One region of the Mesorhizobium sp. M8A.F.Ca.ET.202.01.1.1 genome, then DNA from elsewhere that is predicted to be linked to it. Evidence: predicted binding sites of a transcription regulator. Region 1 holds the regulator's gene; the other holds the start of a gene.
What was found. Region 1 encodes LexA, which represses DNA repair genes until DNA is damaged. Its sites were predicted from a motif close to TGTTCNNNNTGTGTTCNG; they were not measured.

Region 1 (7,157 bases):
TCGGCGCCATTGATCAGGATCTGGCCGGAATCGAGGATCAGAGCGCCGGAAATGGCGTTGAGCATGCTGCTCTTGCCCGCCCCGTTGGAGCCGATGACGATGCCGAACTCGCCAGTCGCCAATGACAGGCTGAGGCCGTCCAGCGCGATCTTCTCGTCGGCCTGGCCCCTGTAGAATACTTTGCGCGCGGATCGGATCTCGAGCATCGTTCCTCCCTGACATGAAAAGTGACGGCGCCCGCGCCGTCACCTTCATGCAGCCTGATGTCAGTCGACGATGCAGCCGCAATCTGCCATCGAGGCCGGTATCTCGATGCCGAACGCGGCCATCGCCTTGCGGGAAATCGTTGCCATGTGATCCTTGTAGGCCGGGCGCGACGGCGCGATCGTCTTGGGATCCTTGCCCTTGAGTATCTCTGCGGCGATGTCGCCGGCGTTGATGCCAACCTGCGTGTAATTGACCGCGAAGCTCGCCGGCACAGTGCCGTTGCGGACCGCGCTGTCATCGGAGTTGACGACCGGGATACCGGCCTGGCGGGCGGCGGCGGAGACAGCGGCGATCGCCGGCTGGATCAGGTTCGAGGCCGGGCCGTAGATGACGTCGGCCTTGCCGGCGAGCGAAGCGATACGTTGCTGGATGTCATTGACGTTGTCGATGCCGACCTCCACCACCTCGAAGCCAGCGGCGGGCGCCGCCGCCTTGATCTTTTCGACCAAGGCAACGTCATTGGCCTCGCCCGGATTGTAAGGCACGCCGAAGCGCTTGGCGTTCGGCAGCAGCTTCTTGGTGAAGGCCATCACCGCGGCGACGTCCTGCAGATCGCTGGCGCCGGTCATGCCTTCGTCACCTGAATCCCACGACGGCACCAGCTTGGCCGCCACTGGATCGGTGACCGCGGCAAAGACGATTGGAATGCCGGAACCGGCGAGCGCCTTCTTGGCGATCTGCGAGACCGGCGTGGTGATGGTGTAGATCAGCTTGGGCTGCTCCGCCTGCAGCTTGGCGATCATCTGCGGCACCAGCGATGCATCGAAATTGGTATGGCTTTCCGTATAGACGACGTCCTTGCCCTCGACGAAGCCATTGTCCGTCAGCGCCTTCTTGAAGCCGGCTATGGCGGCATTGAGCTGGGGGTGCTCGCCGAAATTGGCAATGCCGATGCGTATCTGGTCGGCGGCGGCACTGCCGGCGCTCACCATCAACGCGCTAGCCATGAACAAACCCGACAACCAAGCGGATTTCGACTTCAACATCATTTCCTCCCAGATTTGATCAGCGCCGCTTGCAGCGCGGCTACTGCAAACGATCATGGTCAGTCCGCCGGCTTGTGTCAAACATTATATATAATTCTTGCCATGCCCCTACATCATATATAATTTTCCCTGCCAGACGACGGATGGACCGCGATGCAGGATCAAACGAGCTCCACAAAGACGGAGGCAGCCTATCAGCTGTTGCGGCGCGATATCCTGACCACGCGCCTCATGCCCGGCGCCCCGCTCAAACTGAGTGCACTGCGCGGCACCTATGGAGTCGGCTGGACGCCATTGCGCGAAGCCTTGTCGCGGCTCGAGGCCGAACGCCTGGTCACCGCCATCAGCAATCGCGGTTTTACCGTGGCTCGGGTGTCGCGGGCCGAACTGGAGGACCTGGCGCGCGCCAGGATGGTGGTCGAGATCCCCCTGTTCCTCGAATCGATGGAGAAAGGCGGCAAGGAATGGGAAGATGCCGTGGTCACCGCCCACTACCGGCTCTCCCGTTGCAAAACCGCGGTCGACGATCCCTCGGATGCGGCGGTCGACAAATGGGACGAGAATCACGAGGCTTTCCATGCGGCGCTGCTGAGTGCCGCCACATGCGATTGGCTGTTGCGTTTCCGCTCGACGATCTCGGATCAATTGCGCCGGCATCATCGCTTTCTTGGTCTGGCGCCGACATTGCGGGCCGCGGCCGGCCTCAAGGATGGCTACGAAGAGGCGATGGAGGCGCTGCGCGAAGCGATTGCGATCGAACACCATACCGCGATCATGGAAGCGGCACTCGATCGTGACGTCGAGCGGGCCAAGGCGCTGATGGTGGCCCATATCGGCTACACCCTGCACGTCTATGTCCACAGCGAAGACAGCGGCCCGACCAAATACGCCGCCCGCGCCGGCAGCTTGAAAGCTGGTTCGGGATGACTCCGGCGCTTCCGCGACACCTATTCGCACGCGTTGGTCGGAGTGGGGCCGGACGCCTGGGTCCATCGCTGCCCCGAAGCTGCCAGTCGTTGGCGTTTTGGTTTCGTTTCGTTCCGCGAATAACGGACCGATAAATTATACAATCCGCCCGGGGAAAGCCTTCCGAACGGCTGACGCCAAACTCGGGAGCGGATGGGCCACAGGCCATTAACCATAACGATTTCAATGGGCCTGCCGATGGCGGAAAAGGTCGGCTTCTGCCCGCCGTAGCGGACAAAAAACATCCGCAGCCTTAACAAATTCATTAAACTTTAAACGGTTGCGGAACACAACTGGAACAGATAGTGTTTGTTCTGGGTTTGTTTTTTCGATTCTGGTTCAGACCTTCGTTCAATGCCTTGGGGGCCGCCATGCTGACACGCAAGCAACATGAACTGCTGATGTTCATCCACGAACGGCTCAAGGAAAGCGGGATACCGCCCTCCTTCGACGAGATGAAGGAAGCGCTCGATCTTGCCTCCAAATCCGGGATTCATCGCCTGATCACGGCGCTGGAGGAACGCGGCTTCATTCGCCGGCTACCCAATCGGGCGCGCGCGCTGGAGGTGCTGCGGCTGCCGGATTCGATCGCGCCCGGCCTGAACGCGGCAAAGAAATTTTCGCCCAGCGTCATCCAGGGCAGCCTTGGTCAAAACAATCTTGGCCGCCAGCTCAAGCCGGCGACGGCGCCTTCGCGTCTGCCCGCGGCCGGCAATGACGACGATGTGGTTTCAGCCGTGTCCATCCCGGTCATGGGCCGTATCGCCGCCGGTGTGCCGATCGATGCCATCCAGCATCAGACGCATTCGATCTCGGTGCCGCCGGATATGATCATGGGCGGCGAGCACTATGCGCTGGAGGTCAAGGGTGACTCGATGATCGAGGCTGGTATCTTCGACGGCGACACGGTCATCATCCGCAATGCGAACACGGCAAGTCCGGGCGAAATCATCGTGGCGCTGGTCGACGAGGAGGAAGCGACGCTGAAGCGGTTCCGCCGTAAAGGCGCCTCGATCGCGCTCGAAGCCGCCAATCCAGCCTACGAAACGCGTATTTTCGGGCCGGACAGAGTCAAGGTACAAGGCAAGCTGGTCGGGCTGATCAGGCGCTACTGAGCCGGTTTGCCATCGGACTTGTCTGGCTTTTTATAGGGCGGCAGCCCCCTCGCCTCGCGTGAGAATTTTCGCTGCTCGTGCCAGGGCCGGTATGGTCCGTCGACAGCGAATTCGATCACAGCCGGGGTTGTGGCCGACTGGGGATCGAAGAAGACGGCAGCACTTCCCTTGCGGGCGAGCTGCCGTTTCGTGACGACGACAACCAGCGGATTGTGGCAGGCGTCATAGGCGGTCGCGTCATTGACGACGATCAGGTCGGCGAAGGCGCAGGCTTTCCAGGTGTTCTTGCGATCCTCGACATAGGCGACGATCGCGCCGGAAGGGTGCCTGGCAAGGCAAAGGCCTTCGCGGCAATAGAACGGCGATCCCTGCGGCAGGTCGGTGGGAGCGGCAATATCGAATTGCCCGTCCGCCTTGTCGAACATTTCCGGTTTGACGATTGTTTCGGAGACCAGAGCGCGTTTCCAGTTGTCGGCCGCGAATTCGTTCGGACGTTCCCGGTTGACGGCCAGTTCGCCATTGCCGATCGGCAGTGCGACCAGCCGTGCGTCTTCCGAGATCAGCACGTCGGGCGTGCGTATGTCCGACACAGTCAACAGACCGGCAAGTGCGAATGGCAGTGCCGCGAGCCGCAGCCAGGTCGTCGCCATCGTCGCGATGACCAGCGCGACGGCCACCAGCAGCACGGATTGCTGCGAGATCAGACCTACCCCATCGATTGGCGAGCGCTCCGATATCCATGACGATACGGCGATCATCGCTGTCAGGCCTTTGCCCATCACGTAGAGAAACGGGCCGTCGGCGCCGAAGGGCATCGCCAGCGAACTGAGGACCGCAAAAGGCATGACGACCACCGACACGATCGGCATGACGGCCAGATTGGCGAACAGGCTGAGCGGCGATACGCGCTGGAAATGCCAGATGGCAAACAGCGCCGTCGCGCTGCCGGCAATGATGGAGGTCATGGCCAATCCACCTGTCGCCAGCAGGAATTTTCGCGTCAGGAACCCGGGTAGTGACCGCTTTGGCGACGGTGGCCTCGTCTTACCAGCGCGGTGGTCCGCCCAGCCGGCATAGGCGCCAACAAGGGCCGCGGTTGCCGCGAACGACATCTGGAAGCTCGGGCCGACGACCTCGTGCGGGGAAACCAGGATAACGGCGATCGCCGAGATGGCCAGGTTGCGCATGGTGAGCGCCGCGCGATCGAACAAGACGGCAATCAGCATCACCGCCAGCATGATGAAGCTGCGTTCGGCCGCAACGACGACACCGGAAATGACGAGATAGGCGGCGATCGAGAAAAGTGCGGCGGCGGCCGCATATTTCTTCACCGGCCGGCGCGCGGAAAAGTCTGGAAACAGCGCGAAGGCACCGCGCAACAGACCCATGATGGTGCCGGCGACCAGCGCCATATGCAGTCCCGAAATGGAAATGATGTGATAGATGCCGGTACGCCGCATCGCTTCGTTGATTTCATCGGGAATGCCGGCGCGCACGCCGACGATCAGCGCCGCCGCGATCTCGCCTTCGGCGCCGCCGATGCTGCCCCTGATGTGGTCGGCGATGGCTTCGCGGGCGTTTTCGATGCTTGAAAAAAGACGGGCTGGCAGCGACATCTCACCATCGTCGGTAGCGACAACCGTTGGATTGCCGAGAAAGAAGCCGCTGCCGCCGATGCCTGCGAAATAGCTGTCGAAGGAGAAGTCGTAGCTGTCCGGCCGCACCGGACCGGTCGGCGGCAGCAGTTTGGCGTAGCCTGTGATAAGCGAGCCAGCGGTCATTTCCGGCGGTATCTTGCGTGCCGAAAGCCGGACCCTTTCCGGCGCATAGCGCAATTTCGGCCGGGCGGTCGAAATCACGTCCATGGTCAACCGGATACGGCCGCTCTCCATCTCCTCGAGCGAGACCACGCGGCCGGTCAATTGAGTCGAGATTTCCGAACCCAGCATCCGGGTTCCTGCTCGCCATGTTTCGACCTTCGCCGCGAGCAGGCCCAGCGCGCACAACAGCACTGCCATGAAACACAGATGGGTTTTCGGCCAGGAACGCGAGACGAATGCACAGGTCGCCGCCAGCACCATGACCGCGACAGGCTTTGCAAAATCGGGCTCGGTCGCCAGCGAAAAGTAGCCGATCGCCCCAACCGCCAGGCAGACCGGCACCAGCAGGAAGGCGATGCCCCGGTCAAGTTCCAGCTCCGCCGCCTTGGCCAAGCCGTGGCGCAGGCGAAGCAAGGATATCCGGCCGATTTGCCGGCGCGCGCGCACGATCCTGCGTGCGGCAGGAGACGGAGTTGGCGCCGGCAAGCCCGCTTGCAACGGCTGGGTTGCGGGCGCAGCCACGAGCGGCGATGGCAGCGGGATCGCCGGAGGCGTCGCAAACAAGGACCGTTCGCTGACGCCGACAATGGCGCCCTCGCCCCGATCCGAGCCCCGGCCTCGTCCAGTCATCGGGTCTGCCCCTTGCGCCCTCGACACCCTATGCTACATGAACGCGCGAAGCGCGAAAGTCCGCGCCCTCCGCACCCAGCTTCAGACGTTTTCCGAGAGTTCCATGTCCGACAAGGTCATCACCCGTTTTGCCCCCTCGCCGACCGGCTATCTGCACATCGGCGGCGCGCGCACGGCACTGTTCAACTGGCTCTATGCCAAGCATACCGGCGGTACGATGCTGCTGCGCATCGAGGACACCGATCGGGAGCGTTCGACCGATGCGGCCACATCAGCCATTCTCGACGGCCTGACCTGGCTCGGCCTGTCATGGGACGGCGATGCGGTTTCCCAATTCGAGCGGGCGCCGCGCCATCGTGAGGTGGCCGAGGAACTGGTGCGGCTGGGCAAGGCCTATTACAGCTACGAGACTTCAGCCGAGCTCGAGGCGATGCGCGAGGCAGCACGCGCCAAGGGCCTGCCGCCACGCTATAACGGCCACTGGCGTGAGCGCGATCCGTCGGAGGCACCCGCCGGCGTCAGGGGCGCCATCCGCATCAAGGCACCGACCGAGGGCGAGACGGTGGTGCAGGATCGGGTCCAGGGCGAGGTGCGCTTCCCCAACAAGGATCTCGACGACTTCATCATCCTGCGCTCGGACGGCAACCCGACCTATATGCACGCCGTCGTCGTCGACGACCACGACATGGGCGTCACCCACATCATCCGTGGCGATGATCACCTGACCAACGCCGCCCGCCAGACCGTGATCTACAACGCCATGGGCTGGGACGTGCCTTCGATGTCGCATATCCCGCTGATCCATGGCGCCGACGGCGCCAAACTGTCGAAGCGCCACGGCGCGCTTGGTGTCGAGGCCTATCGCGCCATGGGCTATCTGCCGGAGGCCCTGCTCAATTACTTGGCGCGTCTCGGCTGGAGCCATGGCGACGACGAGATCATGTCGATCAAGGACATGATCTCGTGGTTCGACATCGGCGACGTCAACAAGGGCGCGGCGCGCTTCGATTTCGCTAAGCTCGAGGCGTTGAACGGCGTCCATATGCGCCGCATGGCCGATTCCGAATTGTTCGACATTTTCATCGCCACCTTGCCTTATCTGGAGGGCGGCCCGGCGATGGCGGCGCGCCTCGACGAGAAGAACAAGGCGCAGTTGCTGGCAGCCCTTCCGGGCCTGAAGGAGCGCGCCAAGACGCTGGTCGAGCTCGTCGACGGCGCTGCCTTCCTGTTTGCCGCGCGGCCGCTGCCGATCGACGACAAGGCGGCGCTCCTGCTCAATGACGATGCCCGCAAGATCCTGCGCGGCGCTCACGAAGCTTTGAAGTCGCTGTCGGGTGAGTGGACGGCGGCCACGGCTGAGGCCGCCATCCGCG
Region 2 (7,157 bases), on a different contig from region 1:
TGCGGGCTGAGGAAGGCCAGGAAATTGATGGCGAAGGCCGTCGCCACGCCGACATAGCGCGGATTGGCCATGGCGAGTGCCGCCGGCACCATGATGGGCACGACGAACAGCATGAACCAGCCGAAGCCCGGCAGGGCGGGAAGCGCGATCTGGCCGACGAGAAAGGCGAACGGCAAAGCGAGCAGCGTTCCCTTGAAGAAACCCCATGATACCTGCACGGGATCGGGGCGAGCGGCAAACAGGCTCGACACGACGGCAACCAGGATGACGGTGCCGGCCGCCTCCGACCACTTCGTCGTCAGCCAGAAAGCCGCGACCAACAGCGTGGCAACGGCCGCGCGGATGGCGTTGCGCGCGGCACCGGGATAGTCGCGATGCACCACCAGGGCCGGCTGCTGGCTGCCAGGACCTGGTCGGCGGGTCACCGGCGCGCGCAGCGCGTCCAGGCCACGAAGCACCTGTTTCAGCGCCTCGGCGAAATCGGCCGCTATGGTGAGGCGGGTGATGGTTCCGACCCTGTCCTCACCCTGATCGACCGAGGCATCGGGCATTTGCCGGGCCTTGGTTGAGATCGCGTCGAGCCGCGCCAACCAGGGCGAGGTATCGTCCAGCGCTCCCGGCTTGGTTGCCAGTTCGCCTACAAGGGCTTGCAGCTCCGAGCGCACCGGGATGAGGGCCGCGTTTTTCGGAGCGGCATGCGAATAGAGCGCGCGCGCCGCCGAAAGAGCCGAGAGCAGTTGTCCGATCGTGCGTCGCACCGGGTGCGCGCGCGGTGCGAAGCTCGGCGCTTCGAGCCTGGCATAGGCGCGCATCTCGCCAAGCGTCTGGGTGTCGGCGACAAGCTTCCGGTGCAGGCCGATCAGCGTTGCCCGATCCCCGCCGGAAAACGCTCCGCCGGCGTAAGTGGCGAGGTCGAGAATGCAGCGTTTCAGCCGCGAGATGATGGCGTCGCTGGCCAGTTTGGGCAGGATCAGCCGGCTGGTGAGGCCGGCGCAGACGATGCCGAGCACGATCTCGGCACAACGCGCGACCGCTAGGTCAACGACCAGATGCGGTTGCCCGAAAGCGGGCAGGCCGATGATCATGGCGGTGTAGCCGGCAAGGGCGGCGCCATAGGCTTCGGGATTGCGCAGCAGCGACGAGACGAAGGTGCAGATGCCTATCCAGACGGCAAGCACCGTCACCAGAATCCAGGGGCCGGTGCCGAACGCCGTGGTGATGCCGATTGCCGCGACACCCCCAGCAAGCGTGCCGAGCAGCCGGTAGAAGCCTTTCGCCAGCACCATGCCGGCAACCGGCTGGGCGACGATGAACACCGTCATCATCGCCCATTGCGGATGGTCGAGCTTCAGCGCATAGGCGGCGAGAAGCGCGATCATGCCAGCCGAAACGGTGCGCAGGGCAAAGATCCAGTCCGATCGCGTCGGTTGCGTCAGGCCGGCCAGGCTCGTCTCGAAATAGGTTTTCAGCCGCGCCCAGGTCACATGCCGGTCTCCATGTCAGGGACGCAAGCTAAACTCGCCAGCGGCTAGATATCCAGCACTTCCGTCTCGGCGAATTCGGCGCGTTCCTGGATGAAGCGGAAGCGGGCTTCGGGCTTGGTACCCATCAGTGCATCGACCGCATCCTTGGTCGCCGCCTCGGCGTCGATCACGTCGACCCTGAGCAGCGTGCGCTTCCTGGGGTCCATGGTGGTCTCCTTGAGCTGCGAGGCCATCATTTCGCCCAGGCCCTTGAAGCGGCCGAGCTCGACCTTGCCGCGCCCGGTGAATTCGGTGCGCAGAAGCTCGTCCTTGTGGGCGTCGTCGCGGGCATAGGCGACCTTGCCGCCTTGCCTGATCGAGTAAAGCGGCGGCACCGCCAGATAGAGATGGCCGCCGCGTACCAGCGCCGGCATCTCCTGGTAGAAAAAGGTGATCAGCAGCGAAGCAATGTGGGCGCCGTCGACATCGGCGTCGGTCATGATGATCACGCGGTCGTAGCGCAAATCCTCGTCGCGATACTTTGACCGCGTGCCGCAGCCAAGCGCCTGGATCAGGTCCGATATCTGCTGGTTGGCGGCCAGCTTGTCATTGCCGGCGCTGGCGACGTTGAGGATTTTTCCGCGCAGCGGCAAGACGGCCTGGCTGGCACGGTCGCGCGCTTGCTTGGCGGAGCCGCCGGCGGAATCGCCTTCGACGATGAAGAGTTCGGCACCTGCCGCCGCGTTCTGTGTGCAGTCGGCGAGCTTGCCCGGCAAGCGCAGCTTGCGCACCGCACTCTTGCGCGACACCTCTTTTTCCTGGCGGCGGCGCACCCGTTCGTCAGCGCGCGCGATCACCCAGTCGAGCAGTTTCGAGGCTTCTTGCGGATTGTCGGCCAGCCAATGGTCGAACGGGTCGCGTATCGCGGTCTCGACGATGCGTATCGCTTCGATCGTCGCCAGCCTGTCCTTGGTCTGGCCGACGAATTCCGGCTCGCGGATGAACACCGACAGCATGCCGGCGGCCGAGATCATGACGTCTTCCGACGTGACGATCGAGGCGCGCTTGTTGCCGACGAGGTCGGCATAGGCCCGCAGGCCGCGCGTCAGGACGTTGCGGAAGCCGGCCTCGTGCGTGCCGCCTTCACCGGTCGGAATGGTGTTGCAGTAGGAATTGATGAAGCCGTCGCCGCCGAACCAGGTCACCGCCCACTCGAGCGAGCCATGGCCGCCTTGCCTGTCGCTCTTGCCGGCGAAGATTTCGCGCGTCACCTGGAATTCGTCGCCTAGCGACGCTTTCAGATAATCCTTGAGGCCGCCGGGAAAATGGAATTCCGCCTTGGCCGGCGTCTGATCCTTTTCCTTGATGAGGGAAGGATCGCAGGTCCAGCGGATTTCGACGCCGCCGAACAGATAGGCCTTGGAGCGCGTCATGCGGTAGAGCCGTGCCGGCTCGAAGGCCGCACCCTTGCCGAAGATCTGCTCGTCGGGATGGAAACGCGTCCTGGTGCCGCGGCGGTTGTGCACCTCGCCGAGGTGCTCCAGACCGCTTACCGGAATGCCGCGTGAAAACCGTTGGCGATAAAGCTGGCGGCCGCGCGCGACTTCGACCTCGAGATGGTCCGACAGGGCGTTGACGACGGAAACGCCGACGCCGTGCAGGCCACCGGAGGTCTCGTAGACCTTGGAATCGAACTTGCCGCCCGAATGCAGCGTCGTCATGATCACTTCGAGCGCCGGCTTCTTGAATTTCGGATGCGGATCGACCGGGATGCCGCGGCCATTGTCGGTGACGGTGAGATAGCCGTCGGCGGAAAGCTCGACATCGATGAAGGTGGCGTGGCCGGCAACCGCTTCGTCCATCGAATTGTCGATGACCTCGGCGAACAAATGGTGCATCGCCTTGTCGTCGGTACCGCCGATATACATGCCAGGCCGGCGGCGCACCGGCTCCAGGCCTTCGAGCACCTCGATGTCGGCGGCGCTGTAACCCTCGCTGCCATCCTTGGCCGCGGCCGGGCGCCTGGCGGCCGCTTGCACCAGCGGATCCGCTGGGCGCGCCGGCGCGCGAACCGGCTGCGGCTGCTTGTCGATGTTGCCGAAGAGATCGTTGTTGTCGTCCATGCCAACCATAAGGGTCCGGTGCTGCGAATCACCCGTCGATACTGCCACGCTTTTCGGCGCCAAGCGACGGAGGTTCCTGTTACGTTCGGGGATTTAGCCCTTCTTACCCTAAAACCATTCGATAACCAAGCGGGCGGAAATAGGTCGAATGCCACCGCACAAGATTCCTGATTCTTTAACAATGCCGACTAGCGTGAGCCCAACATAACAAGAAACTGCAGGCGTCAGGGGTTTAGGTGTGAGGGGCAAGGCCATAACGATGATCGGCATCGCCGCCGTTTTCGGCGCGATCTCGATCTTTGCCGCGGATTTCTGGGTCAAGAGCCAAGCCCAGGCCGATGCCCAGGAGAAGACGGCCTCGATCGCCGCTCCGGCCTCACCCAGGATCGAATTCAAGACGATCGTGGTGGCGACCGCGCCATTGCGTTATGGCATGGAGCTCGATCGCACCAAACTCAGCGAAATCCCGTGGCCGCAGGATTCCCTGCCGCAGGGCGCCTTTGCGACCATCGACGGGTTGCTCGGCGAAGGTGGCCGGGTCGTGCTGTCGCCGATCGAGGTCAACGAGCCGGTGCTGCTCACCAAGCTGTCCGGACCGAACGGCCGCGCGACGCTGTCCAATATGCTGACGCCCGGAATGCGGGCGGTCACCATCCGCACCGACGAGATCGCCGGCGTCGGCGGCTTCGTCACGCCGGGCGACCGGGTCGATGTCGTGCTGACCCGCGATGCCGGCGAAATCCAGGAAGTCGCCAAGAACGCGCAAGGCGCGGCCGGTTCGACCATCACCTCGGAAATCGTCGTTGCCGACGCCAAGGTGCTGAGCGTCGGGCAGGGCGCCGACGAGCGCCAGACGACGCCGCAGGTGGCCAATTCCGTGACCATCGAGGTGACGAGCGACGGCGCGCAGAAAGTGGCGCTGGCCCGCACCGTCGGCACGCTGTCGCTTTCGCTGCGCTCCGCCAGCGAAGGCGGCGACGGCAAGAACGGCGTCACCACCATCTCTTCCTTCGGCGGATCTGTGGCTTCCAAGGCCCAGGCGGCGGCCGGCTCCCTGTTCGATGCCGTCGCAAAGGAGCCGGAGAAGCCGAAGTTCAAGACGGTCATCGTGACACGCGGCACGCAGGCCGAGGAATACAAGGTTCCTTCGCGGGATCAGAAGTAAAGACCGGTGGGGACCGGGCGGGACGGGATAATGGCGATGCATACCCTATATCGAATGACGGATCGGTTGCGTTTGGTGCGCGCCTTGGCGATGGCGGCTTCACTGGCCGCGAGCGGCATGCTCGCCTTCGTCGGCGCGGCCAAGGCGGACAACGACATCGTCCATGTCTCGTCGACCAGGAATGCGTCGATCAAGGTCGCCAAGGGCAAGCCCAAGACGATCATGACGAGCGCGGCCTTCTACCAGATCGTCATCGGCGATCCGGAGATCGCCAACGTCAATCCGCTGACCGACAAATCCTTCTATGTGCTGGGCAACAATCTCGGCACCACCGGCATTGCGCTGTTCGACGAGAACAAGCAGCTCGTCGGCACCATCGACATCGAAGTGACGCTCGACACCGACCAATTGGCGAGCACCATCCGCGCCAGCGTGCCGGACGCCAAGATCAAGGTCGGCTCGGCCAATGGCCGCGTGGTGCTTTCGGGCGAGGCGGATGACGCGGTCGCCGCCGAAAAGGCAAACAAGATCGCCACCCGCTTCTCCGGCAATGAGGAGGTGATCAATTCGGTCAATATCTCCTCGTCGCAGCAGGTCCAGCTCAATGTCCGCTTCGTCGAGATCAATCGCCAGGCCGGGCAGGATCTGGGCGCGAAATACAGCGCCAATTTCGCTTACGGCTTCGGCGGTCGCGACGTCTCGATCAATCCAGGCCCGGTCCCGGCGGCCGGCACCGGCGAGATCATCGGCCGGCTGCTGTCCAATGGCGTCTCGATCGATATCGCCATCAAGGCGCTGGAGGAGCGCGGCCTTGCCCGAAGGTTGGCCGAACCGAACCTGATTGCTCGCTCCGGCGAAACGGCGAGCTTTCTCGCCGGCGGCGAATTTCCCATCCCGGTTTCCGAAGACAATGGCAATATCTCCGTCAGCTACAAGAAATACGGCGTCAGCCTGGACTTTACGCCGACCGTGCTGAAGGACGGATTGGTCAGCCTCGACATCGCGCCGGAAGTCTCCTCGATCGATGCGTCGGCATCGTACAATATCGGCAACATTTCGGTGCCGGGGTTCATCGTGCGCCGCGCCAAGACTTCGGTCGACCTGAAGAACGGCCAGAGCTTCATGATCGCCGGGCTGCTGCAGTCCCAGAACGACATCATCACGTCTCGCATACCCGGTCTCGGCAAGATGCCGGTGCTGGGGTCGCTGTTCTCGTCGAAATCCTATCAGCGGCGCGAGACCGACCTGGTCATCATCGTCACGCCCTATCTGGTCAAGCCGGTCGATCCGTCGAAGAAAATGGCTGAGCCGACCGATGGCACACAGCCCGCCAGCAATGTCGACTATTTCCTCAACAACACCGAGGAAGTGAAGGCGCCGGACACCAACCGTGCGCTGGCGCTGGCTGACGGCAGCGCTGCGCGGGGCGCTTCCGCGACCAAAGTCGGCCATTTCCTCGACCTGCCGAAGGACTGAAGCCATGCGTCTGGTCCTGAGATCGAGCATCGCACTGCTTCTTGCCGGTTTGGCAAGCGGCTGTACCAGCGACGACTATGTGCGCAGCGAAGGCGTGACGACAGCCGCCGGTGAGGCGCAGGCCGCCAACACCGTCATGCAGATGGTCGACCCGTGGAAGTACGGCGTCCAGAACACGAGGCTTCTCGTGCCTGCCAAGCGTGGCGATGCCGGGGCCGCCACGCCCGATCAGGCGGCCGGTGCCAAGGCAGCGCAAACGACCACCGGCAACTGATCCAGACGGCGATCGACCTCATAGGCGGCAAGAATGGCAAACAGCACCAAGAAGATCCTGCTCGTATCGACAGACCGGACCTTCGCGCAGGACACGAAGACGGCCTTTGCCGCCTCCGAGATCATCCAGCTCATGACGGTCGAGAAGAACGTCACCGAACTGCGCGGCGAGGTTCAGGAGGCCGAGTTCGGCGTCGTTATCGTCGATATGGATGCGGCGAAGCTGGAAGAAATCGAGTCACTGCAACGTGTGATGCGCCGGCTCGAGGGCAAGGCACCGGTGGTCGTGGTCACGCAGGAGTTCAACGCCGCCGCTGTCCGCATCCTGGTCCAACTCAAGGTCGCCGACTTCCTGGTCAAGCCGATCACCACGGCCGACCTCGTGCGTTCGGTCGTGCGAGCGTTGCAGGGACCCGGCCGCGAGGAAAACACCGAGTCGCAAATCTACACCTTCATGCCCGCCGCCGGCGGCGTCGGCACCACGACACTGGCGCTGCAGACCGCGTTCCAGCTGCATCATTCGGTGACGCGCGGCGCCTCGACCTGTGTGGTCGACCTCAATTTCCAGCAAGGTGCCTGCGCCGAATATCTCGATCTGGAGCCGCGTTTCGACATCACCGAAATCGAGAACCAACCCGAGCGCCTCGACCGGCAGCT

Region 2: a site for LexA is predicted at 3,658-3,675, ahead of parE (DNA topoisomerase IV subunit B). Genes of this name have one in related genera too.

The regions. Positions count from the first base shown of each region.
Region 1 is NZ_SRUN01000010.1:130,391-137,547, reverse strand. It holds gene EN845_RS21620 (ABC transporter ATP-binding protein) at 1-206, opposite strand, end outside; gene EN845_RS21615 (ABC transporter substrate-binding protein) at 267-1,253, opposite strand; gene EN845_RS21610 (GntR family transcriptional regulator) at 1,407-2,180, shown strand; gene lexA (transcriptional repressor LexA) at 2,591-3,334, shown strand; gene EN845_RS21600 (ComEC/Rec2 family competence protein) at 3,328-5,784, opposite strand; gene gltX (glutamate--tRNA ligase) at 5,888-7,157, shown strand, end outside.
Region 2 is NZ_SRUN01000012.1:172,102-179,258, forward strand. It holds gene EN845_RS24765 (FUSC family protein) at 1-1,484, opposite strand, end outside; gene parE (DNA topoisomerase IV subunit B) at 1,529-3,586, opposite strand; gene cpaB (Flp pilus assembly protein CpaB) at 3,825-4,751, shown strand; gene EN845_RS24780 (type II and III secretion system protein family protein) at 4,842-6,227, shown strand; gene EN845_RS24785 (hypothetical protein) at 6,232-6,501, shown strand; gene EN845_RS24790 (response regulator) at 6,535-7,157, shown strand, end outside.